Regions from separate parts of the Afipia sp. DC4300-2b1 genome, predicted to be linked through region 2. Evidence: predicted binding sites of a transcription regulator. Region 2 holds the regulator's gene; each other region holds the start of a gene.
What was found. The regulator LexA, encoded in region 2, represses DNA repair genes until DNA is damaged. The targets are predictions, from matches to a motif close to TGTTCNNNNTGTGTTCNG.
Positions count from the first base shown of each region.

Region 1: ACP7AL_RS03345 (DNA recombination protein RmuC) is a predicted target of LexA. The motif match lies at 2,628-2,645, and genes of this name have one in related genera.
Region 3: ACP7AL_RS03785 (helicase-related protein) is a predicted target of LexA. The motif match lies at 3,354-3,371, and genes of this name have one in related genera.

Region 1 is NZ_JAFCSX010000001.1:660,290-670,329, reverse strand. Features, by position in the region: gene ACP7AL_RS03350 (AmpG family muropeptide MFS transporter) at 1-1,212, opposite strand, end outside; gene ACP7AL_RS03345 (DNA recombination protein RmuC) at 1,388-2,596, opposite strand; gene def (peptide deformylase) at 2,769-3,284, shown strand; gene fmt (methionyl-tRNA formyltransferase) at 3,298-4,230, shown strand; gene truA (tRNA pseudouridine(38-40) synthase TruA) at 4,230-4,967, shown strand; gene ACP7AL_RS03325 (5'-methylthioadenosine nucleosidase) at 5,078-5,653, opposite strand; gene dapE (succinyl-diaminopimelate desuccinylase) at 5,650-6,807, opposite strand; gene dapD (2,3,4,5-tetrahydropyridine-2,6-dicarboxylate N-succinyltransferase) at 6,965-7,810, opposite strand; gene ACP7AL_RS03310 (pyrimidine 5'-nucleotidase) at 7,888-8,601, opposite strand; gene ACP7AL_RS03305 (DUF1036 domain-containing protein) at 8,686-9,681, opposite strand; gene argB (acetylglutamate kinase) at 9,735-10,040, opposite strand, start outside.
Region 2 is NZ_JAFCSX010000005.1:81,487-91,526, reverse strand. Features, by position in the region: gene tpiA (triose-phosphate isomerase) at 1-456, opposite strand, end outside; gene ACP7AL_RS20030 (SurA N-terminal domain-containing protein) at 730-2,625, shown strand; gene trpD (anthranilate phosphoribosyltransferase) at 2,660-3,673, shown strand; gene trpC (indole-3-glycerol phosphate synthase TrpC) at 3,687-4,508, shown strand; gene moaC (cyclic pyranopterin monophosphate synthase MoaC) at 4,512-5,021, shown strand; gene glp (gephyrin-like molybdotransferase Glp) at 5,032-6,240, shown strand; gene lexA (transcriptional repressor LexA) at 6,453-7,160, shown strand; gene ACP7AL_RS20000 (ComEC/Rec2 family competence protein) at 7,265-9,574, opposite strand; gene ACP7AL_RS19995 (tautomerase family protein) at 9,706-9,942, opposite strand; gene ACP7AL_RS19990 (SDR family NAD(P)-dependent oxidoreductase) at 9,954-10,040, opposite strand, start outside.
Region 3 is NZ_JAFCSX010000001.1:753,486-763,525, reverse strand. Features, by position in the region: gene cobT (cobaltochelatase subunit CobT) at 1-387, shown strand, start outside; gene ACP7AL_RS03800 (esterase-like activity of phytase family protein) at 392-1,417, shown strand; gene rpmB (50S ribosomal protein L28) at 1,610-1,903, opposite strand; gene ACP7AL_RS03790 (DUF3108 domain-containing protein) at 2,286-3,122, shown strand; gene ACP7AL_RS03785 (helicase-related protein) at 3,470-6,832, shown strand; gene ACP7AL_RS03780 (RNA-binding S4 domain-containing protein) at 6,834-7,103, shown strand; gene fdxA (ferredoxin FdxA) at 7,197-7,535, shown strand; gene ACP7AL_RS03770 (CarD family transcriptional regulator) at 7,921-8,706, shown strand; gene ACP7AL_RS03765 (M48 family metalloprotease) at 8,824-10,040, opposite strand, start outside.

The DNA of each region.
Region 1 (10,040 bases), on a different contig from region 2:
GAGATAGGTTCTGCCGATGGCTGCGAACGCGGTGAGCAGCGCATACTGGGTCGCGGTGTGTAGCGGGCTCTGGCACAGCGAAGAGAGATAGGCGACGAAGATCACGGTCCCGATCGCGCCGGTGAAATTCTCCACCGTGATCGCCAGCGCCAGCGCCCACTGGTTGAGCCCGACGTAAGCAAGCCACGCGAAGGCGAGATTCGAGATCGCCTGCAACACGCCGCCAATCCACAGGCACGCTTCCAGCGACCATGCGCGGGCGAGAAAGCCGCCGGCGAATCCGCCGATCAGTGTCGCGGCAAGTCCGACGCCCTTGACGATGGCGGCATAGTCGTTGCGGGTGAAGCCGAGATCGATCACGAACGGCGCGGTCATGGTGCCCGAGAACGAGTCCGTGAACTTGTAGAGAATGACAAACGCCAGAACCGCCCAGACGTCTTTCCGCGTCAGGAATTCGGTGAAGGCGCCCACTGCGGCGGTGATGACGCGGGTGATGGCGCTCTCGCCGGAGGTCGCTTCCTCGGCGCGGCGCGACTGTTCAGGCTCGGTGGCGACCAGCGCGGCAATCATCCCAATCAGCACCATCGCCGCCATCGCGATGTAGCCCCACATCCATGCGATCGGCTTGGTGAGGCCGGTGGCTTCGAAGCCGCTGACCAGAAACAGCGCACCGGCGGTGGAGATCAGCATGCCGACGCGATAGGCAGCGACATACGAGGCCATGCCGGCGGCCTGCTCGCTCTCAGGCAGGCTTTCGACGCGAAAGGCATCGACCACGATATCCTGCGTTGCCGACGCGGCCGCGACCAGCAGCGCACCGAGCGCGACATAAAACGGCGAGCGTGCCGGATCGGTCAGCGCCAGCAGCAGGATCGCGGCGATCAGCAGCAATTGCGCGAACACTAGCCAGCCGCGGCGCCGTCCGAGCAGGCGTGTCAGCAGCGGCACATGCAGCGCGTCAACCAGCGGTGCCCAGAGGAATTTCAGGGTGTAGGGCGTGCCGACCAGTGCAAAGAGTCCGATGGTGCCGAGATCGACACCGGACTCCCGCATCCACACCAGAAGCGTCGAGCCTGACAGTGCCAGCGGCAGTCCCGACGAGAAGCCGAGGAACAGCACGATCAGCACGCGCTTCTGCAGATAGACTGCAAATGCCTCGCGCCACGAAGCGCGGGGAGGGCTTTCGGCTTTCGCTGTGTCAGGAACTGTCATGCAGCGGTGTTAGCAGATTCTTGGCCGGTCACCCCACCCGGCTGACCTCCGGTCAGCCACCCTCTCCATTCAGGGGAGGGATAAGAGGCGCGGCGAGCAAAGTCTTTCTTCTCCCCCCGTGTGGGGAGGGTCGGCGCGGAGCGCCGGGGTTGGGGGTAAATCCCGATTGCGACGATTACTCCCCCGCCTGCAGCTTGCGCAGGGGATGTGGCGGAAACAGGTCGCTGGAGGACACCACGCGCGTCGCGTCTGCAGGCTCGCTGCTCTTGCTGAAGTCCAGTTCCTCGATACGCCCGGCGCGCTTTTCGATCTTCTCCGCCGAAATCAGGATCTGGCGCACGTCCTCATTCACATTGCCGAAATCTTTCTGCAGCTTGAGCACGCGGTCGCGCAGCCGGCCGAGATCGTCCGACATATGCATGACCTCGGTGCGGATCTGGTCGGCGGCATCGCGCATCCGCGCGTCTTTCAGGATCTGTTGCATCACCTGGATCGCCAGCATCAAAAGCGAGGGCGACACCAGCACGATCCGCGCCCGGTAGGCCTTCTGGATCACATCGTCGAAGCCATCGTGGATTTCGGCGTAGACCGATTCCGAGGGCACGAACATCAGCGCCGTATCCTGTGTCTCGCCGGGAATGAGATACTTCTCGGCGATGTCGTTGACGTGCTTCATCACGTCCTGCCGCAGCCGCTGGGTGGCGACTTTCTTTTCCTCGTCGCTGCGCGCATCGCGGAGCGCGGTGAAGGCTTCGAGCGGAAATTTTGCATCGACGCAGAGCGGGCGCTGATCGGGCAGGAAAATCACGCAGTCGGGGCGAGTCCGGTTCGATAGCGTGTGCTGAAAGGCATAGGAGTCCTTCGGCATGCCGTCCTGAACGATGGCTTCCATCCGCGCCTGGCCGAATGCACCGCGCGACTGCTTGTTGGCGAGCACGTCGCGCAGGGTCGTCACCTGCGATGTGAGGTCGGTGAGATTCTTGTGCGCGTTGTCGATAATGCCGAGGCGCTCGTGCAGCACGCGCAGAGAGTCCATCGTGTTGCGCGTGGTCTGCTCCATGGACTGGCCAACGCGGTGCGTCACCGAATCCAGCCGTTCGTTGACGGCGCGGGCCATTTCCGCCTGACGCCCCACCAGCGCCTGTCCCATTTCATGGACCCGGCCGGTGGATTCGTTCTGCATGCGCAGCACTTCTGCGAGCCGCTCTTCCAACTCGTCCGCGCGCACCGCCTGCGCCATGGCAGCCTCCGCGCCCTTTCGGCCTGAGCGCGCGATCACGATGGCGATGGTTAGCAACAACAGCAGCGCGAGCACGCCGAATGCAATCAGGGCGGCGCCAACGTGAACCGGCACATCGCCGGCCATGAAAAGGATCTCGTTCATGCCCCCTTTGTAACCCGATTCGGCACGCGACGCGAACGAATAGGGAACATTTTATGGTTAATAACTCCCTGATTTTTATGGTTAATCGCCGGTTAACAGCATTCGTCCCCGGCCAAGCGCCTGACCTCACGCCGGGTTTGACCGCGGCGGGCGCTCCCATTACATCGCGCCCATGGCCAATCGCGACATCATCATTCTTCCCGACAAGCAGCTCCGGCTGATCTCGAAGCCCGTCGAAAAGATCACGCCCGAAATCCGGGCGCTTGCCGACGACATGTTCCAGACCATGTATGACGCACCGGGCATCGGCCTTGCCGCGATCCAGGTCGCGGTGCCGCTGCGGCTGATCACCATGGACCTCTCCAAGAAGGAAGGGGAGAAGGAGCCGCGCGTCTTCATCAATCCGGAAATCCTGTCCTCGTCCGAAGAGATGTCGGTCTATGAGGAAGGCTGTCTCTCGATCCCGGAATACTATGAGGAGGTCGAGCGGCCGGCGCGGGTGCGCGTGCGCTTTATGGATCTCGACGGCAAGATGCACGAGGAGGAAGCCGACGGGCTTTACGCCACCTGCATCCAGCATGAGATCGACCATCTCAACGGTGTGCTGTTCGTGGATTATCTCTCAAAGCTCAAGCGCGATCGCGTGATGAAGAAGTTCACCAAGGCCGCCAAGCTCGCGGCGAAATAAGCCGGAGCTTCTCATGCCGCTTCGTCTGATCTTCATGGGCACGCCGGATTTCGCGGTGCCGACCCTGCTGGCGCTGGCGGACCACGGCCATGAGATTGCGGCAGTCTATACGCGCGCGCCAAAGCCCGCCGGACGCGGCATGAAGTTGCAGGCGACCCCGGTGGAGCAGGCGGCGCGGCAACTCGGCATTCCGGTCCTGACGCCGAAGACGTTGCGGACGCCGGAAGAGGAGGCGGAATTCCGTTCGCACAATGCCGATGCCGCCGTTGTCGTGGCTTACGGCATGATCCTGCCGCAGAATATTCTGGATGCCGTGCCGCTCGGCTGTTTCAATCTGCACGGGTCGTTGCTGCCGCGCTGGCGCGGCGCCGCGCCGATCCAGCGCGCGATCATGACCGGCGATGCCGAGTCCGGCGTGATGGTCATGAAGATGGACGCCGGGCTCGACACCGGCGATGTCGCGATGGCCGAACGGCTGCCGATCACTGACGCCATGACCGCGCAGGATCTGCACGATGCGCTGGCGCCGCTGGGCGCGGACCTGATGGTGCGTGCGATGGGCGGACTGTCGCGCGGCGGGCTGCAACTCACAAAACAAAGCGAGCAGGGCGTCACCTACGCGGCCAAGATCGACAAGGCCGAGGCGCGGATCCACTGGACCAAATCCGCGCATGAGGTTTTGCGGCATATCCACGGCCTGTCGCCGTTTCCCGGCGCATGGTTCGAAATCGCCATCGATGGCGAACCGGTGCGCATCAAGGTGCTGCGCTGTGAACTGGCGAAAGGCTCCGGTGCGCCGGGCGACGTGCTCGACGATCGCCTGACCATTGCCTGCGGCGACGGCGCGATCCGCATCCTGGACTTGCAGCGCGCCGGCAAGCCGCCGATGAAGGCCGAGGCGTTTCTCAACGGCACGCCCCTCAAGCCTCCGGCGCGCGTGAGCTGATGCCCCGCTACAAGCTCCTCATCGAATATGACGGCGCTCCCTTCTGGGGGTGGCAGTATCAGGACAAGGGCCCGTCCGTGCAGGGCGCGCTGGAAGATGCCGTGAAGGCGATGACCGGTCAGGATGTGCGGGTCAATGGCGCAGGCCGCACCGATGCCGGTGTCCATGCGCTCGGGCAGGTGGCGCATATCGATCTGGCAAAGGACTACAGGGCCGATCGCGTGCGCGATGCGCTGAACGCCCATCTGCGCCCGCACCCCATCGGCGTGCTGTCCGCCGAGATCGTGCCGGAAACTTTCGATGCGCGGTTTTCGGCGACCAAGCGCCACTACATCTACCGCATCGTCAATCACCGGGCGAACCTCGCGCTGAAAGCGGGGCACGCGTGGCGCGTGCCGCGGCCGCTTGATGTCGCGGCGATGCAGGAAGCCGCGCAGGTGCTGGTCGGCAAGCACGACTTCACCACCTTCCGCGACACCGAATGCCAGGCGAAATCGCCGGAGAAGACGCTGGACGCACTCGATGTGACGCGTGACGGCGATGACGTGAATATCACGACCTCGGCGCGCTCGTTCCTGCACAGCCAGGTGCGTTCGATGGTCGGCTCGCTGGTCTGGGTCGGCCATGGACGCTGGACGTCCGGCGACATGCGCCGTGCGCTCGAAGCGCGCGACCGCACGGCCTGCGGTCCCGTCGCGCCGCCGGACGGCCTCTATCTGGTGCGGGTGGAGTATTAGTTCGGTACATCGTCATTGCGAGGAGCGAAGCGACGAAGCATTCCACTCTTTGTCGGCACATCTGAGAAGTTGGATTGCTTCGCTTCGCTCGCAATGACGGTACGAAGCGACTATCGCGCTATATCTTTCATCACTTCCCAGAACAGGTCCTCGCCACCCGCGACATTCTCGTTCCAGTGATCCGCGGCGTTCTCATCGGCGGCGTCGGTGATGAACTTGAACGCGCGCCACGGCACGTTGTGGCGCTGACAGACATGGGCAATTGCGAACAGTTCCATGTCGACGATGTCGATGTTGTTCTCGACCAGCCACGGATCGACGGAGGTCACGAAGCTGTCGCCGGTGCCGCAGACAACGGTCCCGTGACCGGACGACAGCCGGTCCATCTCCGGCGAGAACGGCGTGCGCCCGCGCGGCGCCAGCGGCATCGCTTCCATGTCGCGCTGAACCGTGTGCGCGACCTCCACGAGACCGTTGTGGATGTGCGCGATCTTGCCCGCGGTGCCGTAGTTGATGATCAGCTTCGGTTGTAGCGCCATCACCGCCAGCGTCGCGATGCTCGCCGCATTGACCTTGCCGACACCGGTGTAGATCACCTCGACACCTTCCGGCGCGCGGGCCTTGTTCAGTTCGGTATCGATGGCGGTAAGAACAACGATATGTCCGCTCATGTCCGGGTCATTCATGCGAAATAGCGATCCAGCACGCCGCGATAGATCTTCGTGAGCTTTTCGAGATCGGACACCGGCGTGCGTTCGTCGATCTGGTGCATGGTCTGGCCGACAAGGCCGAATTCCAGCACCGGGCAATAATGCGTGATGAAGCGTGCATCCGAGGTGCCGCCGCCGGTGTTCAGCTCGGGCTTGCGGCCGGTCACGTCTTCGATGGCGGCGATGACGAGATCGGTGAACGGCCCCGGCCTGGTCCGGAACACGTCGGCGTTCGACGGCTCCCAGACCACATGCGCCTTGATGCGGTTGCCGCTCGCCTTGGTGACGCGCTCCTCGATCAGCGCGCGGAGGGATTCGCGGGTGTGGCAGTCGTTGTAGCGGATGTTGAAGCGCGCGCGCGCCTGCGCCGGAATCACGTTCCAGGCCGGATTGCCGACATCGACCGAGGTGAATTCGAGATTCGACGGCTGGAAGTGATCGGTACCCTTGTCGAGCGGATCGCTGCTCAATGCGACGATCAGCGCCGCGATATCCGGCACCGGGTTGGAGGCGCGGTGCGGATAGGCGACATGACCCTGCACGCCATCGACAATGATCGTGCCGGATTGCGAGCCGCGCCGTCCGATCTTGATGGTGTCGCCCATTTCGTTGACGTTGCTCGGCTCGCCAAGGACGCAGTGATCGAACTTTTCGCCGCGATCCGCCGCCCACTGCAAAAGCTTGATCGTGCCGTTGACGGCGATGTCTTCCTCGTCGCCGGTAATCAGGAACGAGATCGAGCCTTTCACCTTGCCGCCATTGGCCGCGAGATACTCCAGCACGGCGGCAACCGAGCAGGCGATGCCGCCCTTCATGTCCACCGCGCCGCGGCCATAGAGCATGCCGTCCTTGACGTCGCCGGCGAATGCGCCGTGGCTCCACGCCGCTTCGTCACCGGCGGGCACCACGTCGGTGTGGCCCGCGAAGGTGATGTGCGGCGCCTCCGTGCCGATGCGTGCATAGAGATTGTCGATGTCGGCCGCGCCAGGTTCGGAGAAGGTGACGCGATGTACCTCGAACCCTGCATCGCCGAGCAGCTTCTCCAGCACACCGAGCGCGCCCGCGTCCGCCGGCGTCACCGAGGGACAGCGCAGCAGATCACGGGCGATGGAGAGGGCGTCGGTCGACATTGGTTTCCCAAACTTTTCATCACCGGGCATGGCAGTCGTAGACTGCGTAATCCAATCTGCTCGCGGTGATCTCGATCAAGAGGGCGCCACACCTTCGTTGTCGGGATTGCCGGAACAAGTCCGGCAATGACATTGAAGGCGTGACGCGCTCTACCTTTTAGTCCCGCAGCAGTTCGTTGATACTGGTCTTGGAGCGGGTGCGCTCGTCGACGCGCTTGACGATCACGGCACAGGCGGTGTTCGGGCCGGGCTGTCCGTTCTTCAGCGGCTTGCCCGGCAGCGTTCCGGGAACGAGCACGGCATATTCCGGCACTTCGCCGATGAAGGTCTCGCCGGTCTCGCGATCAACGATCTTGGTCGATGCGCCGAGGAATACGCCCATCGCCAGCACCGCGCCCTTGCGCACGATAACGCCTTCGGCGACTTCCGAACGCGCGCCGATGAAACAGTCGTCCTCGATGATCACAGGACCGGCCTGCAACGGCTCGAGCACCCCGCCGATGCCGACGCCGCCGGAGATGTGCACGCGCTTGCCGATCTGGGCGCAGGAGCCGACCGTGGACCAGGTGTCGATCATGGTCGCTTCATCGACATAGGCGCCGAGATTGACGAACGACGGCATCAGCACGACGTTCTTGGCAATGAAGGCGGAACGGCGGACGATCGCGCCCGGCACGGCGCGGAAGCCGGCATCGCGGAAACGGTTCTCGCCCCAGTCCTCGAACTTCGAGGGTACCTTGTCCCACCACTGCGCGCCGCCGGGCCCACCGGTGATCGGCGCCATGTCGTTGAGACGGAAGGACAGCAGCACCGCCTTCTTCAGCCACTGGTTGACATGCCATTTGCCGTCGGCCTGACGTTCGGCCACGCGCGCCTCGCCCTTGTCGAGCAGGTTGAGCGCCAGCTCCACGGCGTCGCGCACCTCGCCCTTGGTATTGGCGTTGACGGTATCGCGGGCCTCGAAGGCGGCATTGAGCGTGTTTTCAAGCGCGGAGAGAGACATCGGTGTTCCTTGGGGGAAAAGCAGTTTTGGATGCCGCTTTTGTCGGGATTTGGCGGCGGCAAGTCAAGTTGAACGGATCAGTTTGAGGCTCTTATCGCCGCCAAAAACCCGGTCAGATCGTCGGTAATGTGATCGACATAGGCGGCGTCGCGGCCCTCCAGCTCCCAGTCCTCGCGGACCACGTTCTTGGTGCCGTCCGGGACTACGAGGACGGTGGTCATGCCAAGATCGTGCGGCGTCACCAGATTGCGGGCGAGGTCCTCGAACATCGCGGCTTTCGAGGGATCGACTCCGTGCAGCTTGAGAAATTTAAGGTAGGTCTGCCGCGCGGGCTTCGGCTCCAGTTCGGCCGCGACGATGTCGAACACGTCCTCGAAGTGACTGCCGATGCCGAGCCGTTCCAGCACCTTGCCGGCATGGGCGCGCGAACCGTTGGTGAGGATCAGCTTGCGGCCGGGGAGCTTTTCGATCGCCGCGCCCATTTCCGGATTGGGTTCGAGCGGCGAGTGATCGATCTCATGGACATAGGCGAGGAAATCGTCGGCGCGCAGGCCGTGCTCGGTCATCATGCCGCGCATGGTGGTGCCGTAGCGGCGATAGTAGTCCTTCTGAATCTTGAATGCCTCGTCCTTCGGCACATTCAGATACTGCGCAACGAAATCGCGGATACGGACATCGACCTGCTGCCACAGATTGACGTGATGCGGGTAGAGCGTGTTGTCGAGATCGAACACCCATGTCTCGATATGGGTGAAGCTGCGGGGCATTTTTTCGTTTGGAGCGTCTGTCATGTTCTTTTCTTTACCTCTCCCCACGGGAGAGGGAGCGCATTGCGATTGGAGCAACGTTAGAGTCGTTACCTTGATACTTAAGGGTCATGGCATCCCGAAGCGTAATGTCTTGCCGGCGCCGGCGCCGATCTCGACGCGCTCATAGCCGCTGGCATTCAGTCCGCGCCCGCCGCAGTCGCCCTGTTCGGTGAATTCGAACTGCGTCTCGCGGGTGCAGAGCATCGTGGTGCCGCCCCAGTTCACCGGGCGGCTGTTGATCTTGATGGTACGGCCATCGGCGTCGACAGCTTCGGCGAAACTGTAGATCCTGCGGGGCTGTCCCGTCACGTCGGGATGCAGGCACTTGCCAGGTTCGATGCGATACCAGCCGCGGCTGGTGACTGTTTTTCCGTCATCGGTGGCGATGGATGCCATCACCCGATACTGCGTGTCGTTGCACCAGGTGAGGCCGGTGGCGGAGGGCTTTTCGACCGCTGCAATCATCGTCTCGAAGAAATTGGGCGCCTGGACTGCATCGGTATTGAGGCCGCGCGCTTTCAGGAATGCGGCGAGGGCGTTCTGGGTTTTCGGGCCGTCGACGCCGTCGATGGGGGCCGCGTCATAACCTGCGATCACCAGCAGCCGCTGGATCGCGGCGAGGCGCGCCTGCTCGTCATCGTACTCGGCCCCTTCGGCGAGGTATGCGATCTGATGTCCGTCTTCGCCGGTGCTGGGTTTGATTTCGGTGAACGCCGCTGCGGTCTGGCCGCCGCGGCACTGGCGTCCGGCAATGACGAAGTCTTTCGACGCAACGCAAAGATTATCGGTGCCGTTCTGCGGCGCGGGCGACGCGCCATAGACCGGCAGCGAGCGTGCATGGAGCAGGATGCGGTCGGCGGTGATGTTCCCTTGCGCGACCACACGGCAGGTTGCCGGATCGATGCGGAACCAGCCGCGCGTCGCGGTCGCGGTCTTGTCCTCGATGCCGATGGCGGCTTCGACGACATAACTCATGCGATTGCAGATTTTAAGATCGGCGCGGGCGGGGGAGGAAACAAGCAAGGCTGTCATTGCGAGGAGCGCAGCGACGAAGCAATCCATTTTTATCTGTGTGGATTGCTTCGCTGCGCTCGCAATGACGATTTGAGCTGGCATCACTTGTGGATCAGCGTTCCCGTGCCCTGATTGGTGAACAGTTCGAGCAGCACCGCGTGCGGCGTCTTGCCGTCGATGATGACCACGCCCTCGACGCCGGCTTCCAGCGAATAGATGCAGGTCTCGACCTTGGGAATCATGCCGCCGGAAATCGTGCCGTCGGCGATCAGCTTGCGCGCATCCTTGATCGAAAGTTCCGGAATCAGCTTCTTCGACTTGTCGAGCACGCCGGGCACGTCGGTCAGCAGCAACAGGCGCTTGGCCTTCAGCGCACCGGCTACGGCACCCGCGAAGGTATCGGCGTT
Region 2 (10,040 bases):
TCCGGCCAACTGACGCCCGACCACATCGAGCGCCTGTCCGGCGTCACGCTCGGCCTGTGTTTCGCCGACACAGACGATGGCGACAACGCCCGCACGCCACGCCGCCATTGCCTTCTCGCGAACAAGCGCATCGCTCTCATGGTGATCCGTGCGGCGTTCGGAGTGGCCAACGATGATGGCGGTTGCGCCGGCATCTGCCAGCATCTCCGCCGAAATATCGCCGGTATGCGCGCCGGACGGCGCCGGATGACAATTCTGTGCACCAATTGCGACTTTCGATCCGGTGACCACTGCCGCGGCCGTGAAGAGCAGTGTCGCGGGAGGACAGATCAGAAGATCGGCCTTGCGCCACACCTTTTCAGCACCCTGTCCGATGGCGGCGAGTTCGTTCGCCGAGGCCTTGAGGCCGTTCATCTTCCAGTTCCCCGCGATCAGCGGACGGCGCTTGTCGGTCATGATTGATCTCGCATCAAATTTATCGGGATTATCGGGCAGTGCGGCCGATCTGCGCTAGCAGAGCGTTATCGGAGATGCCAGTTCCGAGGCCTTATTTCCACACGGCGGTTCCGGTTTTTCCATATCCGCGCCATTAACCGCGCTGAAGCGTCGCCTTCACCATGGTTGCTAGGGAACCAGCACCCCTTTATATGTTGGCGAAACAACGCGGTAATGCCTCTGCGGCCGGCCGCTCCACCCCCCGAACATCAAGTTGGACCCATGCTCCGAGGAATGCGCAAAGCCTCATCGAATTGGCTCGGCAAGACGGTGATGTCCGTCCTGTTCGGCGTGCTGATCATCAGTTTCGGTGTCTGGGGCATCGCCGACATCTTCAAGGGATTCGGACAGTCGTCGCTCGCCAAGATCGGCAGCACCGAAATCACCACCGAACAGTTCCGGAATCTGTTCACCGACAAGGTTCAGCAGATCGGGCGCCGGTTCGGCCGTCCGCTGACCATGGAGCAGGCACGCCAGTTCGGCCTCGACCGTCAGGTGCTTCAGGAAGTCATCTCCGACGCCGCGCTGGACGAGACCGCGCGCCGCATGGGGCTCGGCCAGTCGGATGCCGATATCGTGCGCGCCATCTCGAGCGACCCGACCTTCAAGGGGCTCGACGGCAAATTCGATCATGACCGGTTCCTGCAGACGATCCGCCAGGCCGGTTACACCGAACAGCGCTTCATTGCCGAGCAGCGCCGCATCGCAATGCGCCGCCAGCTCACCGGCACGATCGTTGCGGGCCTCGAGCCGCCGAAGACCCAGGTCGAGGCGCTGGTCCGTTTCCAGAACGAGCAGCGCTCGGCCAGCTACGTCAAACTGGCAGCCGCTCAGGCGGGCACCATCGCGCCGCCCTCACCCGAAGCGCTGGCGGCGTATTTCGACGAGCGCAAGCAACTGTTCAGGGCGCCGGAATATCGCAAGATTGCGGTACTCGCTCTGACGCCCGACGAACTCGCCAAGTCGATCACCGTATCTGACGAAGACGCGAAGAAGGTCTTCGAACAGCGCCGCGAGCGCTACGCGACTCCCGAGAAGCGTCAGGTGTTCCAGATCCCGTTCCCGAACGCCGATGAAGCCAAGGCGGCAAGCGATCGCATCAAGGCCGGAACATCGTTCGAGGACATCGCCAAGGAGCGCAAGCTGACCACGGCCGATATCGACCTCGGCAACGTGGCGAAGGCTTCGATCGGAGACTCCGCCATCGCCGACGCCGCATTCGCGCTCGCGCCGAACACTGTGAGCGAACCGGTCAAGGGCACCCTCATCACGGCGCTGCTCAAAGTCACCAAGGTCGAACCCGGCACCAACCCGACCTATGAGAACGTTGCACCGACGATCAAGCGCGAGATCGCGCTGGAGCGTGCGCGGGCGCAGATGCAGGATCTGCACAACAAGATCGAGGACGAGCGCGGCGGCGGATCGAACATTGCCGAAGCTGCCCAGAAGCTCGGGCTCAAGGCGACCACGATCGAAGCCATCGATCGCTCCGGTCGCGGCCCGGACGGCAAGCCGGTGGCCGGTTTGCCGCAAGGCATCGATCTCGTCTCGCCCGCATTCGCCAGCAACATCGGCGTGGAGAACGAGCCGGTACAGTACAACGGCGGCGAGCTTTGGTTCGACGTCCTCGGCGTGACGCCGTCGCGCGACCGTTCGCTCGACGAAGTGAAGGATCAGGTCGAAGCGCGCTGGCGCGATGAGCAGATCTCGGCCCGCCTGCGCGCCAAGGCCACCGAGATTGTCGGAAAGCTGGAAAAGGGTGCAGCCTTCGACGCCGAAGCCGCGGCTGCGGGACTCAAGGTCGAGACCGCCAAGCTGTTCAAGCGCGACACCGACGCCAAGGATATTCCCGAGCGGCTGGTGACGGCTGCGTTCCGCACGCCAAAGGACGGCGTCGGCCAGACCGAAGGTGGCGGCGGCAGCGAGTGGATTGTGTTCAAGGTGACCGACGTCGTCGTGCCGCCGGTCGATCTTGCGTCCGAGGATGTGAAGAAGCTGACCGAAAGCCTCCGCCGCGCGGAAATGGAAGAGCAGCTCACCGCCTATATCGCGAAGCTCGAAACCGAGATTGGCGTGACGATTAACCAGAACGCGTTTGCCGTGGCGACGGGAGCCGCAGCCGCTCAGTGATGTTGGAATAAAAGCTCATTTGAGCGGAAGTCACATGGACGATCTGAAAGCCATTATCGGAAAAGTCGCCACCGGCGCAGCCCTGTCGCGTGATGAGTCAGCGGCGGCGTTCGACCGCATGATGTCCGGCGAAGCGACGCCATCGCAGATGGGCGCCCTCCTGATGGGCCTGCGCGTGCGCGGCGAAACCGTCGACGAAATCACCGGCGCGGTCTCCGCGATGCGCTCCAAGATGCTGACCGTGAAAGCGCCTGCCGACGCGGTCGATATCGTCGGCACCGGCGGCGATGGCTCGGGATCGGTCAATGTCTCGACCTGCGCATCGTTCATTCTTGCCGGCGCGGGCGTCCCCGTCGCCAAGCACGGCAACCGGGCGCTGTCGTCAAAGTCCGGCGCGGCCGATGCGCTCGCGGCGCTCGGCGTTAACATCAACATCTCGCCGGAAGGCGTAGGCCGCTGCATCGCCGAGGCAGGCATCGGCTTCATGTTCGCGCCAACGCATCACCCGGCGATGAAGAACGTCGGCCCTACCCGCGTCGAACTCGCCACCCGCACCATCTTCAATCTGCTCGGACCGCTGTCCAATCCCGCGGGCGTCAAGCGGCAGATGGTCGGTGTGTTTTCCAAGCACTGGGTCGAGCCGCTGGCGCAGGTGCTGAAGAATCTCGGCGCGGAATCGGTGTGGGTCGTGCATGGCTCCGACGGCCTCGACGAGATCACCCTCACCGGCCCGACCTTCGTCGCGGCTCTCGAAAAGGGCAACATCCGCACATTTGAAGTCACGCCGGACGACGGCGGGCTGCCACGCGCCACCAGCACGGACCTCAAGGGTGGCGATGCCGAGGCCAACGCCAGGGCGCTTCGCGATGTTCTGGAAGGCAAACAGAACGCCTATCGCAACGTCGCGCTGTTGAATGCCGCCGCTGCCCTCGTGGTCGCCGGCAAGGCCAGGGACCTAAAGGAAGGCGTTGCGCTCGGCGCCAAGGCGCTGGACACTGGTGCGGCGGCGGACAGGCTCAAGCGCCTTGTCGCCGTCTCCAATGCTTGAGGAGCCAATACCCTTGTCGGACATCCTCGATAAAATCGAAACCTACAAGCGCGAGGAAATCGCCGCGGCCAAGCGCGCGCTTCCGCTCGCCGAGGTCGAGGCGCGCGCCAAGGCCGCATCCGCGCCGCGCGGCTTTGCCAAAGCCATTCGCGCGAAGCACGCCAACGGCGACTACGCACTGATCGCCGAGATCAAGAAGGCCTCGCCGTCGAAGGGACTCATTCGCGCCGACTTCGATCCGCCTGCTCTTGCCAAAGCTTACGAGGCGGGCGGCGCGGCTTGCCTCTCGGTGCTGACCGATACGCCATCGTTCCAGGGATCGCTCGCTTTCATGGTTGCGGCACGCGCGGCCGTCTCGCTGCCGGTGTTGCGCAAGGATTTCATGTACGACACCTATCAGGTGGCGGAAGCGCGGGCACATGGCGCGGACTGCATCCTGATTATCATGGCCGCGCTAGACGATGCTGCGGCGAAAGATATCGAGGATGCCGCATTCGCGCATGGCATGGACGTGCTGCTCGAAGTCCATAACCGCGAGGAACTCGACCGCGCCTTGAAGCTGAAGTCGCCGCTACTCGGCGTGAACAACCGCAACCTGCGCACCTTCGAGACGACGCTCGCCACCAGTGAAGAACTCGCTCCGCTGATCCCGAAGGATCGCATCAGTGTCGGCGAAAGCGGCATCTTTGTGCCGGAGGATCTCTCCCGTCTTGCGCGCGTCGGCATGAACACCTTTCTCGTCGGCGAGAGCCTGATGCGTCAGGCCGATGTGACGGCTGCAACGCGCACCCTGCTCGCCCGCAGCGATGCGCAACGCGCCACCGGGACGCGCTGAACCGTGGCAAAAAAGACATCAAAGACGAAAGCAGTCGCCGCCCTCACCCATATCGACGCCAAGGGTGAAGCACGCATGGTCGACGTCTCCGCCAAGCCGGATACCGAGCGCGTCGCGGTGGCCGAAGGCCAGGTCATCATGACCCGCAAGACGCTCGACCTCATTATCAAGGGCAACGCCGCCAAGGGCGACGTGCTCGGCACCGCGCGCGTCGCGGGCATCATGGCGGCGAAGCGGACCTCCGACCTCATTCCGCTCTGTCATCCGCTGGCTCTCTCAAAGGTCACGCTCGACATTACGCCCGACACCAAGCTGCCGGGTTGCCGCGTGCGTGCCACGGTGAAAGTGAAAGGCCCGACCGGCGTCGAGATGGAAGCGCTAACCGCCGTGTCGGTGGCCTGCCTCACCATCTACGACATGGTGAAGGCCGTGGAGCGCGGAATCCAGATCGACGCCATCCGTCTGGTCGAGAAAAAGGGCGGCAAGTCCGGCCACTATCTGGCGGACTATTGAGGATCGCACCATGGCGCTGATGCCGGTCGCCGAGGCCTATGCCGCCGTTCTCAAGGACGCCACTGCGTTGCCCGAAGAGACGGTTGCGCTCCAAGATGCGTTTCATCGCACGCTCTCTCGCGATATCGCAGCACTGCGCACCCAGCCTCCCGTCGCGCTGTCGGCGATGGATGGATACGCGGTGCGCGCGACGGATGCCGTGCCGGGCGCGCGGCTGAAGGTGATCGGCGAAGTCGCTGCCGGTCGGCCGTTCAATCAAAGCATCGGCGCCGGACAGGCTGCGCGCATCTTTACCGGCGGCGTTGTTCCCGGCGGCGTGGACGCGGTGGTCATTCAGGAAGACGCCGCGCGTGACGGCGAGTTCGTCCTCGTCAACGAAGCTATTACCGCAGGAAAAAACATCCGCCCCGCCGGTATCGATTTCCGCGAGGGCGACGTGCTCCTGCCGCGCGGCTCTCTGCTCAACGACCGCGCCCTTGCGCTGGCTGCCGGCATGAACCACCCGCGGTTGCCGGTGCACCGCCGTCCCAAGGTGGCGATCCTCGCGACCGGCGACGAACTGGTGCCTCCGGGCACGACACCCGGCCCCGGTCAGATCGTCTACAGCAATGTCTTCGCGCTGGCTGCACTCGCGCGCAGCGAAGGCGCGGACGTGATCGAACTCGGCATCGCGCGCGACACACTCGAAGAAACCTCCGGCGGCATCCGGCGCGCGCGCGATCTTGGAGCAGACGTTCTTGTCACCACCGGCGGCGCATCGGTTGGCGATCACGATCTGGTTCAGGCCGCGCTGACAACCGAAGGCTTCGACATGGCCTTCTGGAAGATCGCGCTGCGGCCCGGCAAGCCGATGATGAACGGACGGCTCGGGGCGATGCGCGTGCTCGGCCTGCCCGGGAACCCCGTGTCGTCCTACGTCTGCGCTTTCCTGTTTCTGGTGCCGCTGATCCGTTCGCTCTCCGGGCGAACCACGATCGATCATCCACTCGAGCAAGCCAGGCTTGGGCGCGAGCTGCCCGCCAACGACAAGCGGCAGGACTACCTGCGGGCGCGCGTCACAGCCGGCAGCGACGGTGTACCCGTCGCCACGTCGGTGGGCGCGCAGGACAGTTCGCTGGTGGCAAAACTGGTCGAAGCGAATGCACTGATCGTCCGTCCGCCATTCGCGCCCGCGGCCCCCGCCGGCTCGCCCTGCACGATCCTGCGGCTGCCGGACTGACAATCCCGATCACACGGGCCCCGTCGTTGACGTGAAATTAAGGGGTTGCGGAACACATATGGAACAGATAGTGTTCGTTCATGATTTGTTTCGAGTGACTCGCTACTCCTGAGTGTCCCTTTCCATTTGTTCTCGGTGGGGATCCAGAGAGGCGCGGCTTCGGATCAGAACGCGGGAATTCTTGAGATCCTTGGGATCGGGGACCAATTCAGATGCTGACACGCAAACAATACGAGCTTCTGCGCTTCATCAACGAGCGGCTCAAGGAAGCTGGTGTTCCGCCCTCCTTCGACGAAATGAAGGACGCGCTGGACCTGCGGTCCAAGTCCGGCATCCACCGGCTCATTACCGCCCTTGAGGAGCGCGGCTTCATCCGCAGGCTCGCCAACCGGGCCCGCGCCATCGAGGTCATCAAGCTTCCCGAAACGAGTGCCAGCCCCGGCGGCGCCCGCCGCGGCTTCACGCCAAGCGTCATCGAGGGCAACCTCGGCAAGGTCCGGTCGGCTCCGTCCCTCGGTCCTGATGAGGATGCCAGCTTCCCGGTTGCCGTGCCGGTCATGGGCCGGATCGCAGCCGGTACGCCGATCGAGGCGTTGCAGACCCGCAGCCACACCATCAGCGTGCCGCCCGACATGCTCGGCTCCGGCGAACACTACGCTCTCGAAGTGCGCGGCGATTCCATGATGGAAGCCGGCATTCTCGACGGCGACACCGTGCTGATCCAGCGCAACGAGACCGCCGACACCGGCGACATCGTGGTGGCGCTGATCGACGAGGAAGAAGCCACCCTGAAGCGCTTCCGCCGCCGCGGCGCGTCCATCGCGCTGGAGCCGGCCAACGCAGCTTATGAAGTTCGCATCCTGCCGCCCAACCGCGTGCGGATTCAGGGCAAGCTGATCGGGCTTGTCCGCAAGTACTGAGACTTTCGGGTTCCTTCATTCCAGGGCGCGAGCTTTTGCGAGCGAACCCGGAATCCAGAAACTTGCCCGTTGAATTTGCTGGCCTGTCCGGAATGATGGCTGGATCAATCGTCCGGCTGGAGATCGCTCTCTGCCGGCGTCGCATCGACAGGCTGCGCGGGACGGCTTGACCGTACAGCGGGTGTTTCGATGTCATCATCGGCATTTGCCGGTGACCACGGACGGTCGACGCCGCGCGGCTTGTTGGCCGTGATCGCGTAGCCGTCTGCGGTTTTGCGCAGGGCGAGTGTGCCGCGCCTGCGCAGCATCTCCTTATCCAGCACCATGGCCGCACAATCGGCGGGCGACTGACGCAGTGTCACGATGACCGCTGCGCGTACGCAATCATCCGCGAACGCATCGGGTTTCAGCGTCAGCGCGACGGTCGAGCCGTCCGCCGCCTGCACCACGCATCCAGATGGGTCGCACGAAACGCCATCGGTCAGCGACGCGTCGGTTGCCTTGCGCATGTCGGCGTCGGCTGCGAGCCATTCGCGTGACAGGAAAGCATCCTTTCCGGTGCGCATCAGGCGCAGCCTGCCGTCCTTCCCGCGCACCGCGACCGAGGTGCCGTCTCCCGCAACAAGGATGTCCGGCTGCGGCGTGGTCAGCGCCCAGATTGTTGCCAGTGCGATGAGCCCTGCTCCCGTCCATCGCAATGGCGTCCGCAACAAACCGAGCGCAATAATGCCTGCGCTCATCAAGGCCAGCGCCCCGGCGCCGAATGACGCGATCTGGCCGATCGCGCCGGGAAGCGCCGCCACCCATTGCGACACCGCCACCATCCATCCGATGCCGACATCCATCAGCCGCCAGAACACGCCGTCGAAGCCGAACGGCATCGCAAGCAGCCCGAGCAGCCCTGCGGGCATCACCAGTATCGAGACCACCGGCATCGCCGCGAGATTGGCCAGCACGCCGTAAGGCGTCACGCGATGAAAATGAAACGCCGCGTAGGGCATGGTCGCGAACCCGGCCACCAGCGACGCGAGCGCCAGCATGGTGATTTCGCGTCCACCCCAGAGCGCCGCGCGCGCCACCTGCGAATTGTCGGGCGAGGCAAACAGGTTCGGCATGCCGATCTGGATCAGCGCCACGAGGCCAAGCGTCGCCGCGAACGACATCTGGAAACTTGGGTGTACCAGCGCCTCCGGCGCGATCGCGAGCACGATCATCGCCGCCACGGCGAGCGTGCGGAACGTGATCGCGCGCCGGTCGACCATCACCGCGATCAGCACCACCGCCGTCATGAAGAACGAACGCTGCGTGGCGACCTCAGCCCCCGACAGCAGCAGATAGAAAGCGGCGGCGATCAGCGCTGCGGCGGCGGACCATTTCTTGATCGGAAATGTCACGGTGAGCGCGGGAAACAGCGCGAGCAGCGCGCGCACGGCGAAGAACACCACGCCCGCCACCACCGCCATGTGATAGCCGGAAATCGACAGCACATGGCCCAGTCCTGAAATGAACATCGCGTCGTTGACCGGCGCGGAAATCGCATCGCGCCGGCCGGTGAGCAGCGCCGTGGCGATGGCGCGGTTATCGCCGGAGACGACACTGCGAATGCGCGCGTCGATGGCATCCCGCATCCCCTGCATCGTGGCGGCGTAGCGCAGATAGGCGCCGCCGCTGCGTGGAGCATCAACCGTCCTGATCGCGCCCATGACAAAGCCCGACGCGCCGATGCCCTGAAAGTACATGTCGCGGCCGAAGTCGTAACTCCCCGGACGCAGCGGCGAGAGCGGTGGGAGCAATCGCGCGTTCAGTTCGACAAAGCTGCCGACGGCGGGCGCTGTCCCCTTCTTCACCGACAGCCGCACGCGCTCCAGCTTCATAACACCGCGCGGCGACTCCATCTCTTCCACACGCAGCACGAAACGATCGGTGCGCTCGCGCTCGTCACGGGTTTCGACAAATCCCTTCACTGTCACCGAAAACATTGGTCGCGCCAGCACGCCATGGGCGACGCGCGCAGTCTTCAGCGTGGCTGTGGCGAACCCCGCCGCCAGTGCGGCCAGCATCACCGCGAAAGGAAAGATGCGGCTTCGCCGCGCGAGGAATGCCGCCGCACAAAACACAACAGCCGTCGCGCCAGCAACCGACGCCACGGGTTCACGGTCAGCAGCGAAGTAGATCGCAATGCCCGCGCCGAACGCGACCGGCACCCATGGCAGCAACCGGCCCGGTCCGGCTTCCGCCGCGATCCAGCTTCGGGCTTTTCCGATGAGGAATGACGATGCGCTTTCCGTGAAGCCGGCGGCGGCAGGCACGGCACTGCGCGGCGGCCAAGAAACAGCTCGGCCGACGGCGCGCCCCGCCCGGCCTTGGGATCTCTCTCGGGATCGCTCCCGGTCTTCGCCGCCCCCGCCCGCCATCGCGCCGCTCCGGCATCGCCGAGACAATGCTAGCGGAAGCGATCAGGCTGGATAGCGGAACGGATGCAGAATGCGCTGTTCGATTTTGCCGGAAAACTGAGGCCGCCAGGCGGTGGCGGCCTCAGTCCCGGTTATTTGCCGCTGGCGGCGCGCTGCTTGCGGTATTCGAGCGCGGGCAGGCCGCCCCATCCCCAGTTGTCCGTGTCGACCTCCTCGATAACGACGAAGGTGGATTCAAGCGGCTTGTGGAGGACGTCGAGCAGAAGCTGGCTGGCGCCGGCAATCAGATGCGCCTTCTCTTCCGCCGTGACGGAGGTCCGGCCGGGGCCGGATCCCTCGCGCGTAACCTGGATCGTGACAATCGGCATGACAGCCTCCGTTAGTGACCGGCGCTCTGGCCACCGTCGACGTGCAGGATTTCTCCGGTCACGAAGCCAGCGGATTCAAGGTAGAGAACCGCGTCCAC
Region 3 (10,040 bases), on a different contig from region 2:
ATGATGCGCGAGGGCCTGCTCAAGGAAAACATCGACGGCGAAGCGCTCGACTGGGCGCACAAGCGCCTGCTCGGGCGCTCGGAGCAGCGCAAGATCCTGATGATGATTTCGGACGGTGCGCCGGTGGACGACTCGACGCTGTCGGTCAATCCGGGCAACTATCTCGAGCGGCATCTGCGTCACATCATCGAAGAGATCGAGACCCGCTCGCCGGTCGAACTGATCGCGATCGGTATCGGCCACGACGTGACGCGCTACTATCGCCGCGCGGTCACCATCGTGGATGCGGAAGAACTCGGCGGCGCCATCACCGAGAAGCTGGCCGAGCTTTTCACCGAGACTCATACTGAGGCTCCGACGCCGCGCCGCCGCAGACTGCATTCCTGAGATCATGGCCATCGACATCAGCCGCCGGTCGTTTCTGCGGAACGCCATGGCGGCGCTTCCGGCCGGCATGTTGGGCGCAGGCGCAGAGTTCGCGCACGCGCAAACCTCTTCCGTCGAGGTCAACGCCCGCAGGATCGAGTCGTTCGATCCACGCGATGCCTCTCACATCCGCTATGGTTCGCTGGAATTCCGCAGCGGCCTGGTGCTGACGTCATCGTTTCGCGGCTTCGGCGGCCTGTCGGGATTGCGGCTGGATAAAAAGGGCGAACAGTTCATCGCCCTGAGCGACAAGGGGAACTGGTTCACCGGCCGGATCGCCTATCGCGGCAAGGTCATGACTGGACTTGCCGATGTGAAGTCCGCGCCGATGCTGGACAGCGACGGCAAGAAGATTACAGCGCGCGGCTGGTTCGACAGCGAGTCCCTCGCTCTCGATGGTTCGACCGTCTATGTGGGTCTCGAGCGGGTCAATCAGATCCTGCGGTTCGATTTCAGCAAGGGCGGGATCAGGTCGCGCGGGGAGATCGTGCCGGTGCCGCCCGAAATCGGCAAGTTGCCCTTCAACAAGGGGCTGGAAACGCTGGTATTCGTTCCCAAGGGACAGCCGCTCGCCGGCACGCTGATCGCGATTTCGGAGCGCGGGCTTGATGCGTCGGGAAACATCCAGGGCTTTCTGCTCGGCGGCCCGTCGCCGGGACAGTTCTCCGTCAGGCTGACGAAAAATTTCGATATCAGCGATGCCACCCTGCTGCCGTCCGGCGATCTTTTGCTGCTCGAACGGAAATTTTCGATGCTGGAAGGTGTCGGCATCCGGATTCGCAGGGTGCCGCTCGCCTCCGTCGTTCCCGGTGCGGTGATTGATGGGCCGACAATTTTTGAGGTCGATCTCGGCTACGAGATCGACAACATGGAAGGCATCGACACCCATGTCACGGCGGACGGCGATACGGTCGTGACCATGGTGTCCGACGATAATTTCTCGATGATCCAGCGCACGCTGTTGCTGCAGTTCACGCTCGTTGAGGAGTGACTGTTATCGTCCACCGCTCGCGTTTTCTTCGTTATTGCGAGCGAAGCGAAGCAATCCACTCTTTGAAACGGAAAGAAATGGATTGCTTCGTCGCTACGCTCCTCGCAATGACGGTGTCTGCTTCGCACGAAAACAAAAAAAGACCGGGTCGAAACCCGGCCTCTTTGAAATCTTAAATTGCGGATCGAAGGATCAGCTCGCAGCGGCGAGCTTCTTCTTTTCGATCTGGCGCTTCAGCTCGACCGCCTTCGGCGACAGGTCGCCGGAGTTGGCCTTGAGCAGGAACGCGTCGAGACCGCCGTTGTGATCGACCGACTTCAGCGCATTGGTCGAGACGCGCAGGCGCACGTTGCGGCCCAGCGTTTCCGAGATCAGGGTGACGTTGCACAGGTTCGGCAGGAACCGGCGCTTGGTCTTGTGGTTCGAGTGGCTGACCTTGTGGCCAACCTGAGGGCCCTTGGCCGTCAATTCGCAGCGCCGAGACATCGTGTAATCCTTTGGCGAAACCTAGTATCGCCCCGGACCGCCCAAAGGGGTCACGTGGGGGTTTAAACCGTCCATTTCAGGAACGGCGGAGCTATAAGGGGCTGGCGGCCCAGCGTCAAGGTTGAGGCGCGATTTCAGCGGCTTTTCTGTGCGCCAGGGGGCAGGCCGCGGCAGCTGGAAATGACGATTTTCCCCGTCAAACCAGTGATTTCCTAACATATAATCGACGTAATCCGTGACCAGACAGATATCTGAGGCTATCGATACGACTTTCGCGGCCTATTCGGGAACAAGTCCCGCAGACGCTGCGCCCGGTGGCTCCGGTCAATCGCTGGTCAGCAGGATTTCGTCGGCAATGCCCCGGTTCCCAAAGCTTTCTTGGATGCTCTCCCGGACCGCCCAAACCCAGCTTTGTCTGGGTATTGTGGCCGTAGCGGGCCTGTTGGCGATGTCTGCCTGCCCGGCCAGCGCCCAGGGCCGTCTGGACGCCAAGTATGAAGCAACGCTCGCGGGCCTTCCGATCGGCAAGGGCGCCTGGGTCGTCGATGTGTCCGAGGATCAGTATTCGGCAGCCGTCAGCGGCGCCACCACCGGATTGATGAAATCCATCGGCGGCGGCAATGGCACCGGCACCTCGCAGGGACGCATCACAGCGGGCCAGTTCGCGCCGCTGAGCTATATTTCGACGGTCAATTACGGAAAAAAGGCGGAAGTCATCCGCATCACGCTGGGCGGCGGCAATATCAAGGATTCATCCATCGAGCCGAAGCCCGACGAGAATCCGGATCGGATTCCGGTCACCGAGGCGCATCGCCGCAATGTTCTTGATCCGATGACGGGTGCGCTGCTGAAGGTTGCGGGCACCGGTGATCCGGTCGGCCCCGAGGCCTGCCGCAAGACGCTGTCGGTATTCGACGGCAGGATGCGCTACGATCTGCGCCTTGAATACAAGCGCATGGAAGCTGTGAAGGCTGAAAAGGGCTATCACGGCCCGGTTGTGGTCTGTGCCGTCTACTTCACGCCGATCGCGGGCTACGTCCCGGATCGCGCCTCGATCAAGTACGTGGCCGCCCAGCGCAACATGGAAATATGGTTTGCGCCCATCGCCGGCACGCGGGTGCTGGCGCCTTTCAGAATTACAATTCCGACCCCGCTCGGCACCGGCATGATCGAGGCGACGGAGTTCATCTCGGTGCAGAAGACGGCCAAGACGAACTGACAAACCCGGCCAGCATTGACCGCCGCGAGGATGATTCAGGAACGAATCTCACCGTGAATCGTGTTGACTCTCCGGCCAATCCGATTCGACTCCGGATTTAACGATTTCATTCAAATCTGGCCGCGCGCGGAGCATCTTCAAACTTCATCTAGTATCGCCATCTATTGGTTTGTGCGACATGTTGAGGCGATCTGGGCAGACTCACTGCGAGTCAGCGATTCGGGCTTCTTTCGTTCCTTAACCGTTCCAAACCTTAAGTCGCGGCGCGAAAAGCGTCGCATTGTGAGACACTTCCTTCAAACTTGCTGCGGCGTCCGCGTCGTGTGCGTCATGCGGACCTCTCGATTATGCCTCTGTCGTCTTCCGTTCCGCTGTTTTCGAATGAGCGCGCCCCCGGAGCCGGTGTTACGGCGGTGCTGGGCCCGACCAACACCGGCAAGACCCATCTCGCCATCGAGCGGATGCTGGCCCACTCGTCGGGCATCATCGGTCTGCCGCTGCGTCTCCTGGCGCGCGAGGTCTACAACAAGATCGCCGCGCGGGCCGGAGCGGGCGCGGTCGCGCTCATCACCGGCGAAGAAAAGATCAAGCCGCCTCATGCGCGCTATTGGGTCTCCACCGTCGAGGCGATGCCCCGCGATCTCGATGTGTCGTTTCTGGCCGTCGACGAAATCCAGATCGCGGCTGATCTCGAGCGCGGTCACGTCTTCACCGACAGGATTCTGAACCGGCGCGGACGGGACGAAACCCTGCTGCTTGGCGCGGCCACGATGCGGCCGATCATCGAGCGGCTGCTGCCTGGCGTGAACATCGTCACCCGGCCGCGATTGTCGCAACTCGAATTCGCCGGCGACCGCAAGATCACCCGGCAGCCGCGGCGAACTGCTATCGTCGCGTTCTCGGCGGATGAAGTCTATGCCATCGCCGAACTGATCCGGCGTCAGCACGGCGGCGCTGCCGTTGTGCTGGGCTCATTGTCGCCGCGCACCCGAAATGCGCAGGTGGACATGTTCCAGTCCGGCGATGTCGATTATCTCGTTGCCACCGATGCGGTCGGCATGGGCCTCAATCTCGATGTCGATCATGTGGCGTTCGCGTCGGACCGCAAATACGACGGCTATCAGTTCCGCCGGCTGACACCCGCCGAGTTCGCGCAGATCGCAGGCCGCGCCGGCCGCGCGACGCGCGACGGGACGTTCGGAACCACCGGGCGCTGTGCGCCGTTCGAGCCCGAACTGGTCAATGCGCTTCAGAACCACACGTTCGACAGCGTAAAGATGTTGCAGTGGCGGAACGCGCGGCTGGATTTCTCCTCGCTGGGCGCGCTCCAGGTCTCGCTGGCGCTGACGCCGAACCATGAAGCCCTGACCCGCGCGCCGATCGCCGAGGACATCCGCGTGCTCGACCATGCGGCCCGTGATGAAGATGTTCGGGATATGGCCAAGGGCGCGGCGGCCGTGGAACGGCTCTGGGAAGCCTGCCAGATTCCCGACTACCGCAAGCTGTCGCCGGCCGCCCATGCCGAACTTGTCACCACGCTGTATGGGTTCTTGATGCGGAAGGGCCGTATTCCGGACAACTGGTTTGAGGCCCAGATCGCACAAACTGACCGCACAGACGGCGATATCGACACGTTATCGGCCCGGATTGCCCAGATACGGACCTGGACATTCGCGGCAAATCGTCCCGATTGGCTGGTGGACCCCGAGCGCTGGCAGGCAATTGCCCGCGCCGTCGAGGATAAATTGTCGGATGCCCTGCATGAACGGCTAACTGAGCGTTTCGTTGATCGCCGGACCAGTGTATTGATGCGGCGCTTGCGGGAAAACACGATGCTGAATACTGAGATTGGGAAGACGGGCGAAGTGATCGTAGAGGGCCATATGATTGGCCGTCTCGACGGATTCATGTTCGCGCCGGAGTCCGCTGAAGCGGGCTCCGATGCGAAGGCCTTGCAGGCCGCGGCGCTCAAGGCGCTGGCCGGTGAAATCGATGCGCGCGCCGAAAAGCTTTCAAAGGCACCGGACGAACAGTTCGTGCTGGCGTCCGATGGAACGCTGCGCTGGACCGGCGACGCCGTCGCCAAGCTTGTCGCGGCCGACGATGCGTTGCATCCGCGTATCCGCATCATTGCGGACGAACGGCTGACTGGCCCGTCACGCGAGGCCGTGCAGACGCGGCTCGATCTGTGGCTGAAGACGCATATCGAAAAAATTCTCGGGCCGATGTTCGAACTGTCGAAGGCGGAGGATGTCACCGGCATCGCGCGCGGCATCGCCTTCCAGTTGATCGAGGCGCTCGGCGTGCTGGAGCGGCCGAGGATCGCTGCCGAGATGAAGGATCTCGATCAGCCGTCGCGCGCGAGCCTGCGCAAGTACGGCGTGCGGTTCGGCGCCTATCACATTTTTCTCCCCGCATTGTTGAAGCCGGCCGCGCGCGGTCTGGCATCGCTGTTGTGGGGACTGAAGCGCGACAACGTGGACTGGTCGGCACTGACCGGTGCGCAGCATCTGGCGGCAAGCGGCCGTACCTCGTTCCCGGCGGACAAGGCGCTCGATCAGGAGGCCTACCGCACGCTCGGCTACAAGCTGTGCGGCGACCGCGCGGTGCGTGTCGATATTCTGGAACGTCTCGCGGATCTTATTCGCCCTGCGCTGTCGTGGCGTCCTGGTTCGCCCGGCGACAAGCCGGCCGGCGCGTTCGACGGCCGCTCGTTCACGGCGACACAGGCCATGACATCGCTCACGGGCTCCGCTGGCGAAGATTTTGCCTCGATCCTGAAGGCGCTCGGCTATCGCATGGAGAAGCGTCCGCCGCTGCCGGAGGTTGTCGCGCCGCCAGTCGCTGCGGAAACCGTGGCTGATGCGACGGCTGAAACAGCGGACACCGCTTCGGTCTCCGAAGCGGTCGTTGCCGAGCCCGAAGTTGCCGCGGCAACCGATTCGATCGCAGATGTTACGAACGACGCGACGACTGAGGCGGTGCCCTCTGCCGAATCCGTTCCTGCGGATACATCCGCGTCGCGCTTGCCTGAAGTGAACTTCGCGCCGCCATCGGAAACCTCAGAACCTGTGGCGGAAGCCGCCGCTGAGACATCTTCCGAGCCGGCCGTTGTCACCGAAGCCACTGAAACAGCGGCTGTTGAAGCGCCTGCTGGCGACGTTGCATCCGATCAGACTGCGACTGAGGCGCCGGTTTCTGCAGAACCGGTCCTGGTCGAAGTCTGGCGGCCGGGCGGACGTTCGGACGAGCGCCGTCCGCGTCATGATCGCAGCCGCTACAAGGGGCCGGATAAATCCGCCGCTCCCGCAGCCGAAGGTGAAGCCGCTTCCGGCGATGACAAGCGCGAGCGTCATGGCCGCCATCGCCGCGACCGTAACAACGAGCATCGCCGGCCACGCCCCGACGCTCCGGCGGTTGCCGCGGAAGGCGCAGATGCCGCGCAGGCGCGCCCGCCGCGTGACGACAAGGGCGGCCGTCCGCGCGAAGGCTTCAAGGGCAAGGACCGCAATCAGGAGCGCGGCAAGGGCAAGTTCGACAAGCGCGGCCGCGACGGGCGCAAGGATGACCGCGACCGCAGCGGCGGCTCGCATCGCACCTACGCGACCAGCGCCACGCCGCGCGAGCGCGATCGTCCCGCCGATCCGAACTCGCCGTTTGCAAAGCTGGCGGCGCTCAAGGAGCAGCTTGCGGGCAACCGCAAGGAATAATTTGGATCGTCAGCGCCTCGACAAGTGGCTGTGGCACGCGCGGATCGTCAAGACCCGGGTCGATGCCGCGGCTCTGGTCGCAAAAGGGCGCGTTCGCATCAACGGTATGCGCCAGACGTCACCGGGACATGCGGTGAAGGCAGACGACGTCCTCACCATCGTGCTCGACAGCCGGGTTCGTGTGCTCAAGATCACCGGATTCGTGGACCGGCGAGGGGATGCGGCTGCGGGACGCGCAATCTACGCTGATTTACAAACGCCTCCCGAGTAACTAGTTGCCTCTCATTACGGGCAGAACTTCCCTTGCGGCGATGCACATCCTGCGCTACGCCAAACTGAAAATTTAGACCTTCCGGAGCTTTGGATGACGTACGTCGTCACTGAAAACTGCATCAAGTGCAAGTACATGGACTGCGTGGAAGTTTGCCCCGTGGATTGCTTCTACGAGGGCGAGAACATGCTGGTGATCCATCCGGACGAATGCATCGACTGCGGTGTGTGCGAACCTGAATGCCCGGCGGACGCGATCAAGCCCGACACCGAGCCCAGCCTGGAGAAGTGGCTGGAGGTGAACGCGGAATACGCCAAGTCCTGGCCCAACATCACCCAGAAGAAAGACGCGCCCGACGACGCCAAGGAATTTGACGGCGTCGAGGGCAAGTTCGACAAATATTTTTCTGCCAATCCGGGCTCAGGCGACTGATCTGGCTTGCTGACGCCGCCCCCCGGCACGGCTAACTTTTAACCCTACCCAGCGATGAGGGCCTGCCGGACGCCGTCCGGAAGGCGTCGCAGGGCATAAATCATTGATTTTTGCGGGAAATGTGCTATTTTGGGCACATTCAAGAGCCGAACCCCATTTTTGTGTCCCGGTTAGGACTGACGGGTTCCCCGAGAAACCATTGAACAGGGGCGTGGCGTTTCCACGCAAAGGCGCTGTGTCAGACAAATTGCGTCACAAAAAGAACTCCAAAATAAAAGACAAGGGTTCCAAGGATAAGGGCACCAAGAAGGCGTCTGCGATTCGCAGCGCGCCGAAAAAGGATGCTCGCGCATCCGCCCCAACCTCAAAAAACAAAAGAAGCACAATGCCCAACAAAAAAACTGCAAAGCCGTCTGCGAAGGCCCCGGCAAAGTCCGCTGCGAAGCCTGCGAAGACGGTGTCGAAGGCCCCTGTCGCCAAGGCTCCTGTCAAGACCGTTGCCGGCAAGCCCGCCGCGAAGCCGGCTGCGGCCGCACCGCGCGTGGAAGAGCCGAAGAAGCCGCTGACCCAGCGTCAGGGATTCAAGACCAACGAGTTCGTCGTGTATCCGGCGCATGGCGTCGGCCAGATTCTTGCGATCGAAGAGCAGGAAATCGCGGGTGCGCGGCTCGAGCTTTTCGTCATCAACTTCATCAAGGACAAGATGACCCTGCGGGTGCCGACGGCGAAGGTCGCCAATGTGGGCATGCGCAAGCTGTCGGATCCCTCGCTGGTGAAGCGCGCGCTGGAAACCCTGAAGGGCCGTGCGCGCATCAAGCGCACCATGTGGTCGCGCCGTGCGCAGGAATACGAAGCAAAGATCAATTCGGGCGACATCGTCGCGATTGCCGAAGTGGTCCGCGACCTGTTCCGTTCGGAGTCGCAGCCAGAGCAGTCCTACAGCGAACGTCAGCTTTATGAAGCGGCGCTCGATCGCCTGTCGCGCGAAATCGCCGTCGTTCAGCACGTGACGGAAACCGAGGCGGTCAAGGAGATCGAGTCGAATCTCGCCAAGAGCCCCCGCCGCGGCGCAGCCAAGGCTGATGCCGATGCGGGCGCCGACGCAGTTTCCGACGACGCTGATGAGGGCGACGAGGGAGATGACTCGGTATCGGCCGACGAAGCGGCCTGATCTCGTCGACAACAATTGAAATGAAAAGCCCGGCCTTGGAGCCGGGCTTTTTTATGGAGAATTATTTGTCAGGGCGTGACGTTGTCACAACGCCGGGTCTCACTTTCGGGATCATGCCTAATCCACGACGATCTTCACGCGATCGCGCGGCTTCACCGTTGAGCGGCTGTCGAAACCGTTCAGAACGCGAAACCGGTCAACCGGACGATCGACGCCCTGCATCCGGGACGCCAGCGATTCAATGGTGTCACCGGGCTGTACGGTCACGATCTTGATCCGCAGCGGCCGCGCGGCCTGAATCTCGGCAAGCGTCAGACGCCGGAATGAATTCACCGTTTCGCGGAAGCTGCGATCGGCCTCGGGTGTTTTCTTCTTCGCCGCGAAAATGAAGCGGTAGACATCACTGCCGAAACGCAGGGCGTAAATCCTGAACTGCCATTGATCGCCGCTGGCCGTCGCGGTGGCGGACGGAAAGCCGTTGATGCTCGTGTCCTCGGTTGAGGATTTGTCGACATTCTCCATCCAGCCGGAATTGAGATAGTCGCCAAGCGACTGCTCCGCGGGGACGCGCACCACGTCGAAGCGCATCGCCTGGGTGCCGCCTTCGCGAACGCCAACGACGGCCTGCGCGGTGTTCTCCAGCACGAAGCCGTCCGGCACCTGGAACGTGAAGCCAAGTTTGGGATGCAGGAAGCGGCGTCCGCGCACAAACCCTTCGCTGGGATCTTCGCCATAGACAAGATTGTCGATGGCGGAGAGATAGGTGTCGCGGTCGCGTTCGCCGGCTTCGGGCGATGAATATTGCCGTGCGTTGGCCTGCGCATTCTGGACACGCTCGGGCGTTGCCGGGTGTGACGACAGGAAGTCCAGCGAGCGCGGATCGGCCGGCGCACGGCTGGCCTTGAGCGCTGCGTTGCGTTCCATCGCGGTGAGGAAGCGCGCCGCGCCGAACGGATCGAACTTGGCGCGCGCCGAGATGCCGACACCGATTCCGTCGGCTTCGAATTCCTGTGCGCGCGAAAAGCTCGCCATCGTCAGCTTGGTCTTGGCCAGCGCCAGCGCGTTCATATCGGGGTCATTGCCCATATCGGCGACGACGCGGGTGACCACGGCGGCCTGCTTGGCCTGGTCTTCGCGGATTGCCGCATGCTTGGCGAGCACATGCGCCATCTCGTGGGCGAGTACGGAAGACAATTCGGACGTATCGCTGGCGAGTGCGATCAGGCCGCGCGTGACATAGAGCTGCCCGGTCGGAAGCGCGAAGGCGTTGACCGCGCCGGAATTCAGGATCGTCACCTTGTAGGTGAGATCAGGCCGCTCGGAGGCCGCGACAA